DNA from 3 places in the Actinocorallia libanotica genome. Region 3 is predicted to be linked to each of the others. Evidence: predicted binding sites of a transcription regulator. Region 3 holds the regulator's gene; each other region holds the start of a gene.

Region 1 (2,265 bases), on a different contig from region 3:
GGGTCACCGTCCGGCGGAGGTGCGGCGCCAGCCGTCCCCGTAGCCGTCGCGGTCGTACCGGTCATAACCGTCGTCGTACCGGTCGTCGTCATCGTCGTACCGGCCCTGCCAGTCGTCCCGGCCCTGCCAGTCGTCGCCGTAGCGGCCCTGCCAGTCGTTCCAGTCCCACAGCTGGAACGGGCGGCTGTAGTGGGCGAAGGTGCGGTAGGTCGGCGGGACGTAGACGCGGTACCACTGGCCCCAGTGCCTCTTGCCGCTCAGCCGCTGGCCGCGCAGCCGGTCGGCGCGGCCCCAGAACCGGTCGCCGTGGAAGCGGAAGTTCACCTTGCCCCAGCGGTTGGTGCGCTTGCACCCGATGGTGTAGAAACCGCCGCTCCAGTCGGACCTCTGCTGGAGGCAGGCGCGGGCGTAGGGGAGCGGCGCGCGGCGCCCCCAGTCGGAGGTGCGGTAGACGAGGACGCGGGCGCCGCCGCTCCGGCCGTTCCAGGAGTAGGCGCGCACCTTGGTGCCGACCCGGAAGCGGTGCGCCTTCGTCTGTCGCCTCTCCTGCTGCCGTGCCTGCTCCTGCCGCGCGGCGGTCTCGGAGGCCTGCGCCGGAGTGCCAATGGCGGACGCCAGGCTCAGAGCCATCACGCCGGAGAGCGCCAGCCCCAGGGTCTTCTTCACTGTCCGTCCCCTTCTCATCGGACGAAGTAACCATTGCCCCCAGGAACTTCACCTCGCTACCCTTCGCGTAAAGTCAACTACAGATAGTAATTTCCCTAGCTCATTACCCCACTGTGTGACGAGTCCCCCCATAACCCCCAGGTGCTTCGCCGCGGGCGGCTCTTGCCTGCTCAGCACCGGTCCCGCTTGCACTCGACGGGGGAGAGTGCTAGACAATGGTTAGCACTCTCCCCGTGAGAGTGATAACTCTGCAGAACTTTCTGGGTCGGGACGACGAGGTCTCGCCGCCGCGGCACACATGGGGCCGCGGGAACGGCGCGGCCGTCCGTCGCGGGCGTCTGCCCGATCCGCCATGTTCCGTATCCACTCCATCCAAGGAGGATCTGGAGCCTATGGCTGCCAAGATGATCGCGTTCAACGAGGAGGCCCGGCGCGGTCTCGAGCGTGGCATGAACCAGCTGGCCGACGCCGTCAAGGTGACCCTCGGTCCCAAGGGCCGCAACGTCGTGCTCGAGAAGAAGTGGGGCGCCCCCACGATCACCAACGATGGCGTGTCCATCGCCAAGGAGATCGAGCTCGAGGACCCGTGGGAGAAGATCGGCGCCGAGCTGGTCAAGGAAGTCGCCAAGAAGACCGACGACGTCGCCGGTGACGGCACCACCACGGCCACCGTGCTGGCGCAGGCTCTGGTCCGCGAGGGCCTCCGCAACGTCGCCGCGGGCGCCAACCCGATGTCCCTGAAGAAGGGCATCGAGTCGGCCGTCGCCGCCGTCTCCGAGCAGCTCTCCCAGCTGTCCAAGGACGTGGAGACCAAGGAGCAGATCGCCTCCACCGCCTCCATCTCCGCCGCCGACACCGAGATCGGCGCCCTCATCGCCGAGGCCATGGACAAGGTCGGCAAGGAAGGCGTCATCACCGTCGAGGAGAGCAACGCCTTCGGCCTGGAGCTCGAGCTCACCGAGGGCATGCGCTTCGACAAGGGCTACATCTCGCCCTACTTCGTGACCGACCCCGAGCGCATGGAAGCGGTCCTGGAGGACCCCTACATCCTCATCGTCGGCGGCAAGGCCTCCTCCAACAAGGACCTTCTGCCGGTGCTCGAGCAGGTCATGCAGGCCGGCAAGCCGCTGCTGATCATCGCCGAGGACGTCGAGGGCGAGGCCCTGGCCACCCTGGTCGTCAACAAGATCCGCGGCATCTTCAAGTCCGTCGCCGTCAAGGCCCCGGGCTTCGGTGACCGCCGCAAGGCCATGCTCGGCGACATCGCCGTGCTGACCGGCGGCCAGGTCATCACCGAGGAGGTCGGCCTCAAGCTCGACTCCGTCACCCTGGAGCAGCTGGGCCGCGCCCGCAAGGTCGTCATCGCCAAGGACGAGACCACCATCGTCGAGGGTGCCGGCGACGCCGGTGAGATCCAGGGCCGGGTCAACCAGATCCGCACCGAGATCGACAACACCGACTCCGACTACGACCGCGAGAAGCTCCAGGAGCGCCTGGCCAAGCTCGCGGGCGGTGTCGCGGTCATCAAGGCCGGCGCCGCCACCGAGGTGGAGCTCAAGGAGCGCAAGCACCGCATCGAGGACGCCGTTCGCAACGCGA
Region 2 (2,265 bases), on a different contig from region 3:
GTGGGCGCGGATGACGGCGCCGTCCGGCTCGTACAGGTAGCGGCCCCAGGGGCGCACCGGGGGCGTGGACAGCGCGGGGTCGGGGGCCAGGGTGTGCGTCTCGCCGTTCCGGAGCAGGGTGGCGCGGCGCGGCGGGCCTTCGGCGAGGCCGCCCAGCCACAGCGCCGCCTCCTTGACGTCGCCCCCGTCGGAGACCCACTCGGCGCACGCCCCCTCGGGGATGGCCTCGTACGGGATGCCGGGCGCGACCTTGACGCAGGCCGCCGGGGCGCGGGAGGCGAGCGCGAGCAGGGCGTCCAGCGGCGGCTCGTAGGCCTTGGGGTCGAACACGCGGCCGCGCGCCGTGCGCCGCCCCGGGTCGGCGAAGACCGCCGCGTACCCCGCCGGGTCCTGGTCGAGCGCGTCGCCCACCCGGGCGCGGGCGATCCCGTCGACGCCGAAGGCCGCCAGGTTGGCCGAGGCGACCGCGACGGTGAGCGGGTCGAGGTCGACGCCCGTGCCCGGCACGCCGGCGCGGGCGCGGAAGAGGAGGTCGGCGCCGATGCCGCAGCACAGCTCCAGCACCGTGCCCGAGTCCGCGTACTCGGCGAACCGCGCGGCGCGGTGGGCGGCGACCGGGGCGCGGGTGGACTGCTCCAGCCCCTGGGGGGTGAAGTACATGCGCGCCGCGTCCGCGCCGAACTTGGCGGCGGCCCTGGCGCGCAGCCGCACCTGGACGAGGGCCGCGCCGACCAGCTCCGCGGGGAAGCGGGCGCGCAGGCGCGCCGTGGTCGCCAGCAGCGCGCGCTCGGAGACGTCGGAGGCCGCCGCGGCGTCCAGGGCCTCCCGCCCGGCGGGAGTGCGCAGGGCCTCGAAATCGGCGATCTCCATAAGCCCAAGGTAGAGGCTTGGCGGGTGTCCGGTTGACTGTCCGGAGGGCACGGAATAATCTCACGGTTGGCACTCTCCCGGGGAGAGTGCCAATGCGACGAGCCCGGTCTGGCACCCGCGACGACAGGCCGGTCGAGGTCGCCTCCTTAAAGCAGACACGCACACTTCACAATCGAAGGGGAGGTCCGACATGTCGACCGCCACCAAGGTTGTTCTCAAGCCGCTCGAGGACCGCATCGTGGTCCAGCCCCTCGAGGCAGAGACCACCACCGCCTCCGGCCTGGTCATCCCGGACACCGCCAAGGAGAAGCCCCAGGAGGGCACCGTCGTGGCCGTGGGCCCCGGCCGCGTCGACGACAAGGGCGCCCGCGTCCCGGTCGACGTCTCCGTCGGCGACGTCGTCCTGTACTCCAAGTACGGCGGCACCGAGGTCAAGTACAGCGGCGAGGAGTACCTCGTCCTCTCCGCCCGCGACGTTCTCGCGATCGTCGAGAAGTAGTCGCGGCGGCGCCCCGCGGTTCTGAGGGCGGCGGGACGCCGACCGGTTTTCTTCGCTCCGCCCCGGCGGCCCCCTGGGCGGCCGGGGCGGAGCCTTCTGACCCGAGAGATCACGAGGAACAGTCGCCATGGCCAAGATCCTGGAGTTCGACGAGGGCGCCCGCCGCGCCCTCGAGCGCGGCGTCAACGCGCTCGCCAACGCCGTGAAGGTGACGATCGGCCCGCGCGGCCGCAACGTCGTCATCGACAAGAAGTTCGGCGCCCCGACCATCACGAACGACGGCGTGACCATCGCCCGTGAGGTCGAGCTGGAGGACCCCTACGAGAACCTGGGCGCCCAGCTCGTCAAGGAGGTCGCCACCAAGACCAACGACATCGCCGGCGACGGCACCACCACCGCGACCGTGCTCGCCCAGGCGCTGGTGCGCGAGGGCCTGCGCAACGTGGCCGCCGGCGCCTCGCCGCTGAGCCTCAAGCGCGGCATGGACGCCGCCGCCAAGCACGTCGCCGACGTGCTGCTGAAGTCGGCGATCGAGGTGGACGACAAGGCGTCCATCGCGCACGTCGGCACCATCTCCGCCCAGGACTCGCGGATCGGCGAGCTGATCGCCGAGGCGTTCGACAAGGTGGGCAAGGACGGCGTCATCACCGTCGAGGAGAGCAACACCTTCGGCCTGGAGCTGGAGTTCACCGAGGGCCTCCAGTTCGACAAGGGCTACCTGTCGCCGCACATGGTGACCGACCCCGAGCGCATGGAGGCCGTCCTGGAGGACGCCTACGTGCTCATCGTCGAGGGCAAGATCTCCAGCGTCAACGAGTTCCTGCCGCTGGCCGAGAAGGTCGCGCAGAGCAAGAAGGCGCTGCTGGTCATCGCCGAGGACGTCGAGGGCGAGGCGC
Region 3 (2,265 bases):
AGCTCCGCTGGACCTGCTGGATCTCGCCCCGCCCGTGGCACATCTCGCACGTGTCGGGGTGGCTGCCCGCGGCGGCGCCCGAACCCGTGCAGGCGCCGCAGACCGTCGCGGTGTCGATGGTCAGCTCGCGGGTGGTGCCGAACGCCGTCTCCGCCAGGTCCAGCTCGACCCGCAGGGTGGCGTTGCGGCCCCGGCGGGCGCGCGAACGCGGCCCGCGGGCGCTGGCCGTCCCGAAGAGGGTGTCCATGATGTCGCTGAACGGGAAGCCCGCGCCGAAGCCCGCGCCCCCGCCGCCCATCGGGGAGCCGAACGGGTCGGCGCCCAGGTCGTGCATCTCCCGCTTCTTGGGGTCCGACAGCACCTCGTAGGCCTGCGTGACCTCCTTGAACTTCTCCTGGCTCTCGGCGTCGGGATTGACGTCCGGGTGGAGTTCACGGGCGAGCCGGCGGTATGCCTTCTTGATCTCGTCCGGGGTGGCGTTGCGGCTCACCCCGAGCGTGGCGTAGTAGTCGCGCACTTAGGATCCCGCCAGAATCTGACCGACGTAACGTGCCACAGCGCGTACCGCTCCCATCGTTCCTGGGTAGTCCATTCGGGTGGGTCCGAGAACCCCGAGCCGGGCCAGCGCCTGCCCGTCCATGCCGTAGCCCGCGGCGACCACGGACGTGGAATGCAGCCCCTGGAGCTGGTTCTCGGCTCCGATCCGCACCGTCAGGGTAGCCGGGTCCCCGGCCTCCCCGAGCAGGCGCATCAGCACCACCTGTTCTTCCAGGGCCTCCAGCACGTCCCGGAGGCCCTTCGAGAAGTCGCCGAGCGCGAGGTTGGCCGCGCCCGCGAAGACGATCTTCTCTTCGTTCCGTTCGACCAGGGTCTCCAGCAGGACCGACAGCACCGCCACGGCCACCGGCCGGTCCTCGGCGGGCACCCGGTCGGGCAGGTCGGCCACGGCCAGCGGCACCTCGCCGAACGAACGCCCGTCCAGGCAGGCGTTCAGCAGGGCCCGCAGCTGCGCCACCGAGTCCTCGGCGAGGTCGACGAGGGTCTCCACGACCCGCTGCTCCACCCGCCCCGTGTCGGTGATCAGGATGAGCAGCAGCCGCCCGGCCGCCACCGGCACCAGCTCTATGTGCCGCACCGAGGAGCGGATCAGCGACGGGTACTGCACCACCGCGACCTGCCTGGTCAGCTGCGCCAGCAGCCGCACCGTGCGCGAGACCACCTCGTCCAGGTCGTAGGCGCCGCCGAGGAAGGTCTCGATGGCGCGGCGCTCCGCCGCCGACAGCGGCTTGATCGTCGACAGCTTGTCGACGAACAGCCGGTACCCCTTGTCCGTGGGGATGCGGCCCGCGCTGGTGTGGGGCTGGGTGATGTACCCCTGCTCCTCCAGCACGGCCATGTCGTTGCGCACCGTGGCCGGGGAGACGCCCAGGGCGTGGCGTTCGGCCAGCGCCTTGGAGCCCACCGGCTCGTTGGTGGAGACGTAGTCCTCGACGATGGCGCGAAGGATGGCCAGTTTGCGATCATCCAGCAACGCGCTCACCTCCTGCTTGGCACTCCCAGTCTATGAGTGCCAAGTGTACGGTCCCGGCGGACGAAGTCGATGTGCGAGAGTCTGGAGGCATGTCCTGGGAAGAGGTCTCAGATCGGTGTTTCCGCCGGGAGTACGGCGGATTCGAGGTGAACACCGGCGTGATCGCCGGGCGCCGGGGCGCGGTGCTGATCGACACCAGGGCCTCGGTCCCCGAGGGGCTGGAGCTGCGGGAGCACCTGCGCGAGCTGGGCTGCGCGGAGCCGGTCGCGATCGTCAACACCCACGGCCACTTCGACCACTGCTTCGGCAACGCCGCCTTCGAAGGGCCCTTCTGGGGCCATCTCGACCTGCCGGAGTATCTGGAGCGCGAGGCGTGGCGCACCCTCGCCGAGGACGACCCCGACTGGGCGGCCCGGGTCGAGGGCACCCCGGTGACCGCCCCGTCCCGGCTGGTCCGCCGCACCGCGGTGATCGACCTCGGCGACCGCGTCGTGGAACTGCACCACCTGGGCCGCGGCCACACCGGCCACGACCTCGTCGTGCGGGTGCCCGACTGCGGCCTGGTCTTCGCCGGGGACCTGGTGGAGGAGGCGGGCCCGCCCTGCTACGGCTCCGACGCCTTCCCCCTGGACTGGCCGATCACCCTGACCCGGCTGCTGGAGACGGGCCCTGAGCTCATCGTCCCCGGCCACGGCGCTCCCGTCGGCCGGGAGTTCGCCGAGCGCCAGCGCGAC

The links. Region 3 encodes HrcA, which represses chaperone genes, less so after heat shock. Its sites were predicted from a motif close to TTGGCACTCTCNNNNNGAGAGTGCCAA; they were not measured.
Region 1: the regulator HrcA is predicted to act here: its motif matches at 886-912, upstream of groL (chaperonin GroEL).
Region 2: the regulator HrcA is predicted to act here: its motif matches at 937-963, upstream of groES (co-chaperone GroES).

What each region holds. Positions count from the first base shown of each region.
Region 1 covers NZ_BAAAHH010000048.1:6,671-8,935, reverse strand. The annotation lists gene ABD140_RS35110 (hypothetical protein) at 4-666, opposite strand; gene groL (chaperonin GroEL) at 1,059-2,265, shown strand, end outside.
Region 2 covers NZ_BAAAHH010000022.1:143,926-146,190, reverse strand. The annotation lists gene ABD140_RS24740 (class I SAM-dependent methyltransferase) at 1-870, opposite strand, end outside; gene groES (co-chaperone GroES) at 1,061-1,369, shown strand; gene groL (chaperonin GroEL) at 1,497-2,265, shown strand, end outside.
Region 3 covers NZ_BAAAHH010000054.1:8,568-10,832, reverse strand. The annotation lists gene dnaJ (molecular chaperone DnaJ) at 1-517, opposite strand, end outside; gene hrcA (heat-inducible transcriptional repressor HrcA) at 518-1,531, opposite strand; gene ABD140_RS36335 (MBL fold metallo-hydrolase) at 1,621-2,265, shown strand, end outside.